Regions from separate parts of the Pseudoalteromonas sp. GutCa3 genome, predicted to be linked through region 2. Evidence: predicted binding sites of a transcription regulator. Region 2 holds the regulator's gene; the other holds the start of a gene.
The links. The regulator sigma-54, encoded in region 2, starts transcription at its own class of promoters, with help from an activator protein. The targets are predictions, from matches to a motif close to GTTGGCACGNNNNTNGNNT.

Region 1 (5,857 bases), on a different contig from region 2:
GCATTTTAGAAGGTAATGAGTACGCATACCGCGATTACGATACAACCAACGGTGTAAGTATTTACAACGGCTTAAGTGGTGGTGTTGGCTCTGAAGATGCATCAGGTGGTTCACAAGGTTTTGGTGGTTCAGCTCCTGCGTCATCAGTTGATGAATCGCGTGATGTAATTTCATTTTACATAGATGCAGAATCTTATGTGATTGAAGATGTAATTTTATCGGGTGCACTTCGCTACGATAACTACAAAGGCTTTGGTGATACAGTAAACTTTAAGCTTGCTGGTAACTGGTCTGTAACCGACGATATTTCACTACGTGGTGCATTAAGCTCAGGTTTTAGAGCGCCTTCAATGCAGCAGCTTTACTTTAATAACGTAAGTACGCAATTTGTTGTTGGTACTAATGGTAATTTAGTTGCAGAAGAGGTTGGTACATTTAGAAATGATTCAACACTTGCGCAAAGCTTAGGTATTCCAAAGCTTAAAGAAGAAAAATCACAAAACCGTAGTTTAGGTATTGTATATAACGTTACAGATAATATTAATGTAACCGTTGATTACTACTCAATTGATATTGACGACCGTATTGTAATTAGTGACCGCTTAGGTAAAGGTTTATCTACAAGCCTTGATGCTGCACTAAATAGTGCGGGTGCTGGCGTAGGTCAGTTCTTCTTAAATGGTGCTGATACAGAAACTCGTGGTGTTGATTTTGTAGCAACGTGGAACACTGAAGGTTTAGGCGGCACGCTTGATTTTACACTTGCAGCTAACTTTACTAAAACAGATGTTGTATCGTTATTTTCGCCTGCTGGCTCAAGCCTTGAGACAGTAAACGTAGACGATATATTTTCAGCGGAAGACATCTCTATTATTGAAGAGTGGCAACCAGAGGATCGTATTAACTTAAGTGCGCTTTATCAACGTGACGATTGGACAGTTAACCTGTCACTTAATCGCTTTGGTGAGTACACAGTAGAAGATGGTGGTCGTCAAACGTATGGCGCAGAAATTTTAACTGACGTTAAAGTTAACTACTTCGTTACTGAAGATTTGTCGGTAAACATTGGTGCAAATAACTTGTTTGATGTTTACCCAGATAAAAACGAAATAGGTAACTCTCGCTCAGGTACTATTGTGGATGCTAGTGGCAATACAGTAATAAGTAGCTCAGGTGTGTTTGACTACTCACGTCGTTCGGCTCCATTTGGATTTAACGGTGCTTACTACTACGTAGGTGCAGAATACCGTTTTTAATTAATAACCTCCCTTTCGTTATTTAACTCAAAGGGCCGTAAGGCCCTTTTTTTGGTTTTATCTTGGGCTGTTTTATTTAGAAATCAAACTTATTGAATAATCATCGTATTGCTTAATATTATTCATTACACTCATTAAAGTATTATGTGTACTGTTTTCGTCTGCGGTTATAAGTACCGAACTTATTTCATATTTAGCCGCGAACATCGCTAAATTAGTCGCAACTTGCTCTAAATCAATTAACCTCCCTGAAAAATATACTCCGTTACTTTCATCAATTCTAAATAAAGCATTTTTAACAGGCTTATCTATTTGAGGGTTGTCGAGTGGTCGGTTTAATTCAATAGCCACAGGTTTTACAAAAGATGTAGTTACAATAAAGAAAATTAGCAATATGAACACTATGTCTAACATCGGGGTCATATCTACATCAGCATTATTTTGCAGTTTAGTTAGGGCGTGTGAATCGTCCCTAGAAAGAGCCCAAAGGGCAGCGCATGTTTGGCCTTTATGCTGCGTTATCGCCTATTTATGGGGAATAACCACACTACATAGGCTCTGCCTTGCATAAAAACCAAACATACTGCTGTAAATTCAACCACCAGAGATCAACACGCCCTAGCTTACTTTTCATATTGGACCTTATTTTTAATTAAATGCTGCGGCGCGACAGCAAGGTTTTAGGTACCTATTAACAAAATTAGCACAGCAAAAACAAAGCGTGGTTAAATAAATATTCTAATAACATTAAATATTTGTATTCATTATGTATTTAAAATGTGGCGAAATAAGGTGGTGTTTATAGCAATCTGCTTATATGGGGTCTATATGGCATCGTTATAGTGTGATTTAATTCGTTAAATTGCTTAAAGATTTATGCAGATTGGTATTAGAGGCAATAAAAAACCCAGCGCTAGGCTGGGTTGTATTTATGCGTTATGTAAGCTTACTGCTTTTGCATACGGCTCATTTCTGCATGGCAGCTTTGCATTGTTAATAATGTTTTAGCCAGTGCAGCTTCGCAATCAGCCGGTTGTGGTTTATCCATAGCGGCTTTAATTTCTACAAGCGTTTTATCTTCTACTTCTTCAAGCTCTTTTACATACGTGCTGTCGTTATGCGAGGTGAATGTAGTAAGTAAGGCTGTGTATGCACGTCGTGCTTCAACTGCGAAAGATGAACCATCTTCGCGTTCGCCTTTTTCATTAATTGCATATGGCTGCAAGCGCTCAACACTCACTTTTCGGGCATCTATCATACGCTGAAAAAGTGCGCCAATAGCAGGGTCTTCAACTTTTTCCTGTGCTTTTTGATAAAAGTCGATGCCGCTGTTCATAACTTGAATGATGTCAGTAATATGATTTACTTCTGATCCTTGATGGGTGTTCATAATGACCTCTTTTATTAAATGAATGTATAGTTCAATTTAATAAAAGCAATGTATGTTCCACGTTTTTATTTTTATGTAGTTATTTGATTTTATTGGTTTAATTTAATTTCAGAAAGAGGCTAAGTTAATGAGGAAAGTATTAACCTAGCAATTTTTACATTATATTGTGTAATAAAGTTATTTTAGCTCTTCAGCTACTTCAGCTACTTTTTGGCGTAACCAGATGTGGCTCGCATCGCGATGTAACAGTGGGCTCCAAATCATATCAAGCTCAAAAGGAGGAATTGGAAACGGTGGCTCTAAAATTTTAAGCCCCGGATCATCTAAGTATATATTTGCGGCTTTTGAAGGAAGGGTCGCAATCAAATTTTTCTCTTTAGCTAAATGAATCGCTACATGGTAGTTACGCGTAAAAGTGGCAATGTTACGATGTTTACCAAAGTGGGCAAGTGCTTCGTCAACCCAACCAAGTTTTTGCACATCTTTAGGGTCCATGCCCACGCCTACACCAAAACCTGTTTTACTCACCCATATATGGCGCGCTTTTAAGTAGCTGTCGAGGCTAAAGTTTTCAATAATAGGGTTGTCGGCCTTAACTAAGCAGCAAAAACTGTCTTTCCAAATACGTTTATGATGAAAAGACTGAGGTAAGTTTTCAAAACGGTTGATTGCCATATCTACTTTACCGTTTTCTACGTCATGAAAGGTTACATCACTTGGTGTGAGTATATCTAAAGTAGTATCGGGGGCTTCTTCGTGTAGTTTACTTAAGAGCTTTGGCGCTAACGTACTTGCAGCGTAATCACTGGCCATTATTCTAAATACACGTTTACTCTGGCTTGCCTCAAATTCTCTATTAGGTGCTAGGGTTTCTTCAAGCGTCATTAATATGCCACGAATAACGGGTTGTAACTCTAAAGCGCGCTCTGTCGGGACCATACCATCGCTGGTACGAACTAAAATAGGGTCGTTAAATAAGTTACGAAGACGTTTAAGGCCATTACTCATTGCGGGCTGCGTAATACTCAATTGATTAGCAGCGCGTGTTACATTGCATTCTCGAAGCAATGTATCGAGATAAACGAGTAAATTTAAATCTATTTTACTTATATTCATTGTGTGTCCTTTGCGTCTACCAGTGATGGATAAATCGCTGTGCTGTCGGGTAAGGGTAAATATGACTTACCTGCCCATTTTTTATATTTTGTTGAGCCTGCTTCCAAAAGCTAACATCTATAAGCTCTGGATGAGTGCTGAGGAAAAACTTTTTATACATAGGATTAGGCATTACAAATGTACATAACTGCTCTGGGAATACATCTTGTGGTGCAACAGAGTAACTTTGTTCATCCATTAAATAATCGTCGTAGCTCTTTGCTTTTGGTAATGCTCTAAAGTTCATATCTGTTAGGTATTGAACTTCATCGTAATCGTAAAAAATAATACGTTTGTGCTTACTTACACCAAAGTTTTTTAAGAGCATATCGCCAGGAAATATATTAACGGCAATCATTTCTTTTAGAGCTTGCCCGTATTCTTCAATCGCGTCTGCGGCAATTTCTTCATCAGCATTTTCTAAAAATAAATTGAGTGGTGTCATGCGCCGTTCAATATATAAATGCTTGATGATCAACCATTCGCCTTCAATTACCATTGATGAGCCAATTGTTTTATGTAATTGCGCAAGTAAATTACTATCAAAACGTGCCAAAGGAAATACGACGTTAGAATACTCTATGGTATCGGCCATTCTGCCAACGCGATCATGGTTTTTTACTAGTTGATAACGCTTTAATACGGTATCACGGCCGAAGGGCTTACTTTCACCAAATTTGTCTTTTATTACTTTAAAAACATAACCAAATGAGGGAAGGGTAAATACCATCATCACCATACCGGGAGTACCCGGTGCAATTGTAAACTCATCATTAGAGTGAGATAAGTGATTTAAAAACTCTCGATAAAACTCAGTTTTACCCTGCTTATGAAAACCCACTGCGTTATAGAGCTCAGCAAGTGTTTTGTTTGGCATAAGCTGATTCAAAAACCGGACAAGTGCTGAAGGTGCATGAGTCTCTACCATAAAGTAGGCGCGGGCAAAGCCAAAAATGACACGCATTTGAGATGATTTAGTTAAAAGTGCATCTAAATATAATCCGTTATCTTCATCGTGCAATACGGCGATTATAAAAGGCTGAACCCCACTTTTTGAAACAACACGACCAACAATATAAGCTGCTTTATTACGATAAAAAGGTGTGTGCAAAATATCAAAGCGCATTTGCCAAGGTTGGTGATGTGTATCGGGTGCTTGTTTATAAAAAGCTTTAACAAGAAGGCGAATATCACGCTCTAAATTTACAAATGGGGCTTTAAAATCAAAATGATTAATAATGCGTTTTATTGTTGGCTTTAGGCCATCAACTACTGGAAAGTATGTCCTATATTCGGCCTCAACAGGTACTGAAGGAGCATCTTTCAAAGTTGCTTCTACAAATATAAAGTCATTATGAAAATAGCGCCTATGGTACAGCCGGCAAAATACAGAATTATAAAAGGTTTCGGCGAGTTCTGCTTGAGGGTGGAAACATAAAAAGTGCTGATATATCTTTTTAACTTCGAGCCATAGGCTTTCATCTAATTGCTCTGTAGGGGTTTCTTTTTTTAGCGCTTGTGTGGTTTCGTTAACACGATCATCATAATAGCTGATACGCAAACGGCTGATATCATTAATTGCTTGCCAATCTTTTTTTGCAAAGGCGAGAGGGGCTTTGGCCGTTGTTTTTTGAAATAGCTGATAGTGCCTTTTAAAACCCGTTAAAATTAATTCAGCAATATGGCGAGGCTGCATTTGCACTCCTTAATAGTCCCTAGAGCTTATACTCTATTGTGTTAAGGGTATGTTATTTTAAGTTTAAAACCAAGATAAATATTACTTGCTAATTAAGAGTGATTTATTTGTATTGAGCTATCTTTTTTTCGAGAATTTTAATTTGTTTAATAATAATCAATACATCTTTTTTGTACTCTTTATTAATTATTTTTAATTTTTTAGTAATGTCTTTGGTAATACGCTTTTTATCTTCAACGGCTAGAATATGATTTAACCGCTCTTGTTGTTTATATTCAGCACGCTCTTTATTACGATCAAGTATTGTTAGTTTATGGTTATTACTGCGAAGCTCTGCCTGTAAGCCAGATAGAAGCCTTT
Region 2 (7,916 bases):
AATTTAATTGGTAAAGGGCCTAACTGTTTAGTGCCTGAAGAAGGGCGTGATGAAAAAGCAGGTAAAGGTGGCAGTAAAGGCGGACGTCCTGCACTAACGCGACATACCGGCTTTAGCCAATTTAAAAAGGCAAACACTAAACCAAAAGTAGGCGGTAATCGTCAAAGTACACGTTAGTGATTCAATCTATTAATAACTAGGGCGTGTTGATCTTTGGTGGGTGAATTTGCAGCAGTATGTTTGGTTTTTAGGCAAGGCGGAGCCTATGTAGTGTGGTTATTCCCCATGAATAGGCGATAACGCAGCATAAATACCAAACATGCGCTGCCCTTTGGGTTCTTTCTAGGGACGATTAACTCTTTGTTGCTCGGTTTTTACTTAGCCCACTAGGTTACAAACCTCGCGCCGCGATTTAATCGCCCCTAGATTGAACAAATTTCAATCCACAAAGATCAACACGCCCTAGTAGATTAGTTTAATTACGCTAAGGGTTTTTAAACCCTTTTAATGCGTAAATTAAGTAAACCTTGCTCTTTATTGGCTATATTATTGTAGGTAATAAAGAGCGAGCTTTTAGAACCCTCTTTTGAGATAGCACGTATTTAGTGCCTATATACTTGCAGTTAGTTTTTTCTTAAAACGTTGATGATAACCACAAACGTAATTTAAGTGACCATAACGGCTGAATGCCTGTTAGCCCTTGCGTCATTTTATTATCTTTTAAAATTATATAGGAAGGCGTGACTTGCCCCTGCCAATCGGCAAATATCTCACCGTGTTGATCGTTGACAGTGGTAAAACTGTAGCCTTGCTCATTTAGATACTCATGTAGTTTTTGATCCGAACCTGATTTTATTGCGATGCTAACCACAGGGTAGTTATTCTCGTTTGCGAGTTCGTTTATGGCAGGGGAGGTAATACTACAAATAGGGCACCAAGTTCCCCAAAAATAGACAAGTGTTGGTTTATCTTGGCTCATTGCTGACAAATCAATGTTTTGCCCTTTATAATCTATTAATTGTAATTGAGGATTTGCTGGCATAACAGGTTGTCGCCACCAATTGACAGCGTTATAAATTACGAAAAATATGAAACCATATATCAACACACTTTTTAATATTGATAGGCCTTTTTGTTTTGGCGTTTTTTTAGGTGTGTCTTTTTTATTTTTGGTATCCGTTGTCATAGTTGCAGCTTTACCCTAAGTGTTTTTTACTTTAGTTATTTGCAAAGGTTTCTAATTTAAACCAGCAACCAACTAGCAGTACCTAAAAAGGCGAATATACCCACAATATCTGTCACCGTGGTTAGCACCACACTCCCTGCAAGAGCTGGGTCTATATTCATTCTTTTAAGAATAATAGGGATACTCGCACCAGCAACACCTGCCACCACTAAGTTCATAAACATAGCGAAGGCGAGTACGCCACCAAGCATAAAGTCCCACTGCCATAGGGCAATAACACCTGCTATTAACAACGACCACAAAACACCGTTTAACGCGCCAATAGCAAGCTCTTTCATCATCAAGAAACGTTGGTTTGTTTGATTTATATGACCTACCGCAATACCACGAATAACAAGCGTTAATGATTGGCTACCTGCAACACCGCCCATAGAAGGGACAATACCGTTAAGTACAGCTAAAATAGGTAAAACATCTAAAGTGCCTTCAAAAAAGCTAGCTACAAAAGCAGCTGCAAGTGCAGTTAGTAAGTTGACACCTAACCAAACTGAGCGTTTTTTAGAGCTTTTTAGTACTGGCGCAAAGGTATCTTCTTCATCATCAAGGCCGGCTAAGCCCAATAAACTATGCTCAGCATCTTCTCGGATTACGTCAACGATGTCATCGATAGTGACACGACCAAGGAGCTGATCGTTATCATCAACTACGGGGGCCGATATCCAATTATGACGTTCAAATAATTGCGCGACTTCACTTTCATCCATTGAGATTGGAATGGATTCACAATCTTCATCCATTAAATCGCGAACAATCTTTTCTGGCGGGTTAGTTAATAATGTACTCAGCGATAAAGCGCCTATAAAGCAGTTATGCTTATCAACAACGTACAAGTCATCGGTACCTTCTGGTAACTCGCCACGTAGCCTAATATACCTAAGTACAACATCAAGCGTAACGTCAGGGCGAATGGTCACTGTATCGGTGTTCATTAGCGCGCCAGCAGAACGCTCTTGATACGAAAGTGCTTGTGTTGCACGTTCACGGTCTTGAATGTCCATCGCACTAACAACGTCTTTATAAACGGTGTCCGGCAGACTACGTAATACTTCACCTAAGTCATCGTGGCCCATATCTTCGGTTGCGGCTGCAATGTGCTTAGGTTCCATTTGGGCAATAATGCCTAAACGAACATCTTCTGATAGTTCTTCAAGAACATCACCTTGCACATCAGGATCAACCAACTGCCAAAGGAGTCGGCGAATTTTATGTGGTGATGATTCTAATAATAATGCGGTATCACAAGGAGCTGTTTTTGCGAGCATGCGCCTAACTTGAACAAATTGACCACTATTGAGTGACTTAGTCACCTGTTTTAGTTGCTGTAGTGGGTAATCTTGTTCAAAAGCTTCAGGCATTGGCGTCCTTTATAAATTTTTATATTACTTTATGGGGAGAGGTGAGTTAACTGGCGTCACTAACCGTATTTATTTTATATATCTGTTTTAGTTGGGGCATTAGTAATGCGAGCATTATTTTTATAACTGTTTATTCTTGTTCATTAAAACGTTGTGCTATTAATTCTCCAACAGCATGTAAAGCTTGCTCAGAATCGGGGCCTTTACATACAACTTTTACTTCTTTGCCTTGGCTACTTTCAAGTAGCATTAGTGCAAGTACGCTATCGCCTGCGGCTTCTTTGTCATCTTGAAATAATGTAATTGTCGCATCAAACTGCACTGCTAATTGGGCAAGCACGGTGGCTGCTCTGGCGTGCAATCCTAATTTGTTTTTTATTAAAAAAGTGTCTTCACAATGCATAACTTACTCTACTTAAGCTGAACAGGTGATTATTCAGCTATATTATTTTTCTTGTTCGCGATGGCGAATTTTTACATTGGGATGTGTCATTGCAAAACTTTCACCGATAGTTTGCGCTAAATATACAGAGCGGTGTTGTCCGCCTGTACACCCAATGGCAATGGTTAAATAACTGCGGTTATTTCGCTCTAAGTGCGGTAACCACGTTTGTACAAATGTTTGAATTTGCCATGTGAATTTTTGCACTATGCTGTGATTGGCCAAATAATCTTTAACAGGTTGATCTAACCCATTTAAAGGTTTTAATTCAGGTTCCCAATGTGGATTTGGTAAAAAGCGTGCATCAAATACATAATCTGCTTCTTTTGGTATGCCGTGTTTAAAACCAAACGATTCAAACGTGACAATCAGTTGTTTATCTTTTTTACCTAAAATCTTTTCACGAATAGATTCAGCGAGTTGATGAACACTCAAATCAGTCGTGTCTATCATAAAGTCGGCGCGGGTGATTAATACATCAAGTAATTCTTTTTCTTTTTTGATGGCTAAATCAAGAGGCAACGAGTCAATTGATAGTGGGTGTAATCTACGAGTTTCAGAAAAACGTTTGATCAATGTTTGATCGTCGCTATCTAAATAAAATAACGTAGGTTTTGCAAAGCCAGGCAAGTATTCAAGAATATCGTTAAATTCATCCTGTTGTTTAGGGATGTTACGCACATCAATGCTAACAGCAATTTTATCGTAGCTATCAGACACACTGCGAACTAATGAAGGAAGCAAGTTAACTGGAATATTATCTACGCAATAATAACCTAAATCTTCTACAACGCGTAAAGCAACCGACTTTCCAGAACCAGAACGGCCGCTTATGATAATTAACTCCATTTAACACCCTTTATAAAACTATGATTGATTGACAATAACTTGGTAAAGCTCAGTATCTGATTTTGCACTGCGTAACTGTTTACAAAAATCTTTGTTGTTTAGTTTATCAGCAATGGTTGCTAGAGTCTTTAAGTGCTGCTGGTTATCGCCATCTGGTACGATGAGTGCGACGAAAATATCAACAGGGCGATTATCGATTGCATCAAAATTTATTGGAGTTTCGCTAACGAGTACTAAAGCCAAAGGCTCTTCTGCACCGCTCATTCTTCCATGAGGAATGGCAATGCCACGCCCTATACCTGTACTACCCAATTTTTCTCTGCTCATTAAAGCATTAAGAATATCTTGTTGCGGTAAATACGGAAGTTTGTCGTGAGCAAGTTCGCTAATGAACTCTAAAATTCTTTTTTTGCTATTAAAAAGGACCGCAGCTTTGCTGCAGTCCTGGCATATAAGTGAGCTTAATTTCATCATATTAGTGTCGAGCAAGCTTCTCTTTGTGTTTAATTACTTGTCGATCGAGCTTGTCGATCAACGAGTCAATGGCGGCATACATATCTTGATGTTCTGTAGAGGCAAATAGCTCAGCACCGCTTACGTGTATGGTGGCTTCTGCTTTTTGATTTAATTTTTCTACATCGAGAATGACATGAACATTATTAATATGATCAGAGTGTCTTTCTAGCTTCGCAAATTTGGTATTAATATAGTCTCTTAGTGAATCGGTTAATTCTACGTGACGACCAGTTAAGTTTAGTTGCATAAGCATTACCCTCTTTTTTTTGCGTCTTAAATCAAACTTTTACGCTGATTTGACGGTGGAATAGCCAGAGATTCGCGGTATTTTGCGATTGTACGTCTCGCTACTTTAATTCCTTGCTCAGCCAATATATCCGCTATTTTGCTATCACTCAATGGTTTTGCTGAGTTTTCTGCTGCGATTAATTTTCGGATAAGCGCACGGATTGCTGTAGATGAACATTCCCCCCCGTTTTCGGTGCTTACATGGCTTGAGAAAAAATATTTAAGCTCAAATATACCACGGGGTGTGTGCATATACTTTTGGGTTGTTACGCGCGAAATTGTTGATTCGTGCATTTCTACCATTTCAGCAACATCATTTAAAACCATTGGTTTCATGGCTTCAGGACCGTGTTCAAAAAAGCCTTGTTGTTGCTTAACAATACAATTTGTTACTTTTAATAGCGTGTCGTTTCTACTTTCTAAGCTTTTAATAAACCATTTAGCTTCTTGTAAATGCGAGCGAATAAACTGGCTGTCACCACTGGATTTTACAGTGCGAGACATTGCCGCGTATTGGCTATTAACACGAATTTTAGGCATGCTATCTGGGTTTAACTCAACAACCCAGCGGCCTTTAATTTTTTTAACTGACACATCAGGAATAACATACTCAGATTCTTCTCTTACAATAGTATCTGCAGGTTTAGGGCTAAGAGTATGTATTAATGTCATTACTTCTTTAAGCTCTTCTTCTTTGAGCTTAGTTTTCTTCATTAATGTACGATAGTCACGAGCAGCTAATAAATCAATATGCTCGGTTAAAATCATTTTTGTTTCATTAATGTAAGGTGTTTCTTTATCAAACTGGTTAAGCTGAATACACAAACACTCTTGTAAACTACGTGCAGCAATACCAACAGGATCAAACAGTTGGATGCGTTTTAATACAGCTTCAATTTCATCAAGTTCGACTTCGTTATCATCTTCGTTTTCTTGATTAAAGCTTTCTAAAATCTCTTCGCAGCTTAGTGTTAAAATACCTGAATCATCGACGGCTTCTACAATCGCAATAGCAATAGCTTCGTCTGTAGGGCTAAATGGCGTTAGTTGTAACTGCCACATTAAATACTCATGGAGCGTTTCAGTAGAGGCGCCTTGGTATATTGATTCGTCTTCAGGCATCGGACCCGATGATGCTGCTGGGGCGGCACTCATGTACTCATCCCAACTAACATCCATAGCCATGTCGTCACTTAGCGTGTCTTTTGCAAGTGCTTCACCACTATCTTGTTCGTATTCGCTTGGAGCATCATCGGCAGATGCGCTAACAGTTATGTCATCTGTATCTGCTTTTTGCTCGTTTTTACCTGCAGCGTCTTCTGAATAGTCTGCTTCTTCAACCTCTAATAGCGGGTTGCTGTCGAGAGCTTCTTGTATTTCTTGCTGGAGATCCAATGTACTGAGTTGCAACAAACGAATAGCTTGTTGCAGCTGTGGAGTCATTGTAAGTTGCTGGCCCATGCGCAGCTGTAGTGATTGCCTCATGTATCTCTAACAATCCTTTTATGTTGTTATAATTAATACTAGCAGATGCTTAAAGACATGGCGTAAATGTTACAGCCTAAATTGCTCGCCTAAGTAAACATCGCGTACTGTTTTATCATTTAATACGTGTTCTGGAGTACCTGATGCAATCAGCTCCCCATGAGAAACAATGTAGGCTTTTTCACAAACATCAAGGGTTTCTCTTACGTTATGATCGGTAATTAATACACCAATCCCACGATTTTTAAGATGTTCTATTATTTTCTTTATATCTAATACCGAAATAGGGTCAACACCTGCAAATGGTTCATCCAGTAATATAAATTTAGGATCTGCTGCCAGCGCACGTGCTATTTCAACACGACGACGTTCGCCTCCTGACAATGCCATACCTTGGCTATCACGAATGTGTTGTATGCTAAATTCATCTAATAATTTATCGAGAGTGTCTTCTCTAGCTTGTTTATTTAACTCTTTGCGCGTTTCTAAAATGGCCATTAAGTTTTGATAAACAGTCAGCTTTCTGAATATTGAAGACTCTTGCGGTAAGTAGCCAATGCCTAATCTAGCACGACTATGCATAGGTAAAAGAGTAATATCGTTATCGTCTATCGATATTTTACCTTTGTCGCTAGGTACAAGTCCTACTATCATATAAAACGTGGTAGTTTTACCTGCGCCGTTAGGGCCAAGTAAGCCAACAATACTGCCAGCTTTGACTTCAAGGCCGACGTTTTTTACAACTTCACGGCCTTTATAGCTCTTTGCTAATAGCTCTGCTTTTAATGTGCTCATGGTTGACCTTTGTCGCTTTTTTTACTTTTTTTAGTCTCGATTGGCACTAAAATTGTGTGAACGCGGTCAGTTGAGTTTTCATCTTTTTCGGCACTGATTAGCTGCTGCTCTATATCGTAGGTAATGCTTTTAGCATTTATTTTTTGTCCCGCTTGCGATACTTGTGCATTACCAACAAGCGTTAAAAAACGCTTAGATACATCATAACGTACTTCGTCAGCACTGGCGCTCATAGTCGTGCCATCTGATTGCTTTTCTTCAAAGTGCGCAGGGCTACCTGTAGCAATTAATAATTGTTTATTATCACCAAGTTCATCGCGTTTATGTACTTCTAAGCGGTCGGCTGTGATACGGCGATTACCGTGAATAATTTCAACATTTTTCTCAAAAATCCCGACATTAGCTTTTAATTGACCTTCTTGCTTATCGGCGCTTATTGAAATTTGATTTGCAGTCGGTTGCGTGTTTTGCTCTGCAGCATTACTATTAAACGCTAGTATAAGTGTAGGAATAATAAGTGATTTTAATATTTTATTGGTCATAATATATGGTTCGCGTATGGTTAATTAGTTTTATCACTTCGGTTTTTAAGTCGGCTTCTAGGCCTTTACCAGTGATTTTTAAATTGGGTCCAGTGATGATAACGGGTTGCTCCGAACGCATTGTTAATAGCTTTATATCTACCTGAATATTATCAGCATTGATTTTGTCTATCATGGCGTTATCGGTTAAGTTTTTGGCAACCACATTGCCTTCTAAAATTAATTGTTTGTCTTCGTATAATGTTGCTTCGTCTGCATTTATTTGCCACGTTTGCTTTTCGTTATATAAAGTAAAAATAGGTTTTTCAAAAAACGTAAAACCTAATTGTTGATATAGCTCCATTTTAGCCGCAGTGACTTTGTGGCTAATTTTACCTTGTTCGTCATAGGCTGTTTGT

Region 1: a site for sigma-54 is predicted at 2,690-2,708, ahead of CXF64_RS02395 (ferritin-like domain-containing protein). Genes of this name have one in related genera too.

What each region holds. Positions count from the first base shown of each region.
Region 1 is NZ_PJBK01000017.1:52,030-57,886, forward strand. Features, by position in the region: gene CXF64_RS02385 (TonB-dependent receptor plug domain-containing protein) at 1-1,256, shown strand, start outside; gene CXF64_RS02390 (ExbD/TolR family protein) at 1,329-1,703, opposite strand; gene CXF64_RS02395 (ferritin-like domain-containing protein) at 2,203-2,646, opposite strand; gene CXF64_RS02400 (LysR family transcriptional regulator) at 2,824-3,762, opposite strand; gene aceK (bifunctional isocitrate dehydrogenase kinase/phosphatase) at 3,779-5,497, opposite strand; gene CXF64_RS02410 (DUF4124 domain-containing protein) at 5,601-5,857, opposite strand, start outside.
Region 2 is NZ_PJBK01000056.1:83,252-91,167, reverse strand. Features, by position in the region: gene CXF64_RS09705 (YgiQ family radical SAM protein) at 1-177, shown strand, start outside; gene CXF64_RS09700 (protein disulfide oxidoreductase) at 635-1,186, opposite strand; gene mgtE (magnesium transporter) at 1,243-2,601, opposite strand; gene CXF64_RS09690 (HPr family phosphocarrier protein) at 2,732-3,004, opposite strand; gene rapZ (RNase adapter RapZ) at 3,047-3,892, opposite strand; gene ptsN (PTS IIA-like nitrogen regulatory protein PtsN) at 3,911-4,363, opposite strand; gene hpf (ribosome hibernation promoting factor) at 4,368-4,655, opposite strand; gene CXF64_RS09670 (RNA polymerase factor sigma-54) at 4,682-6,181, opposite strand; gene lptB (LPS export ABC transporter ATP-binding protein) at 6,251-6,976, opposite strand; gene lptA (lipopolysaccharide transport periplasmic protein LptA) at 6,973-7,518, opposite strand; gene lptC (LPS export ABC transporter periplasmic protein LptC) at 7,508-7,916, opposite strand, start outside.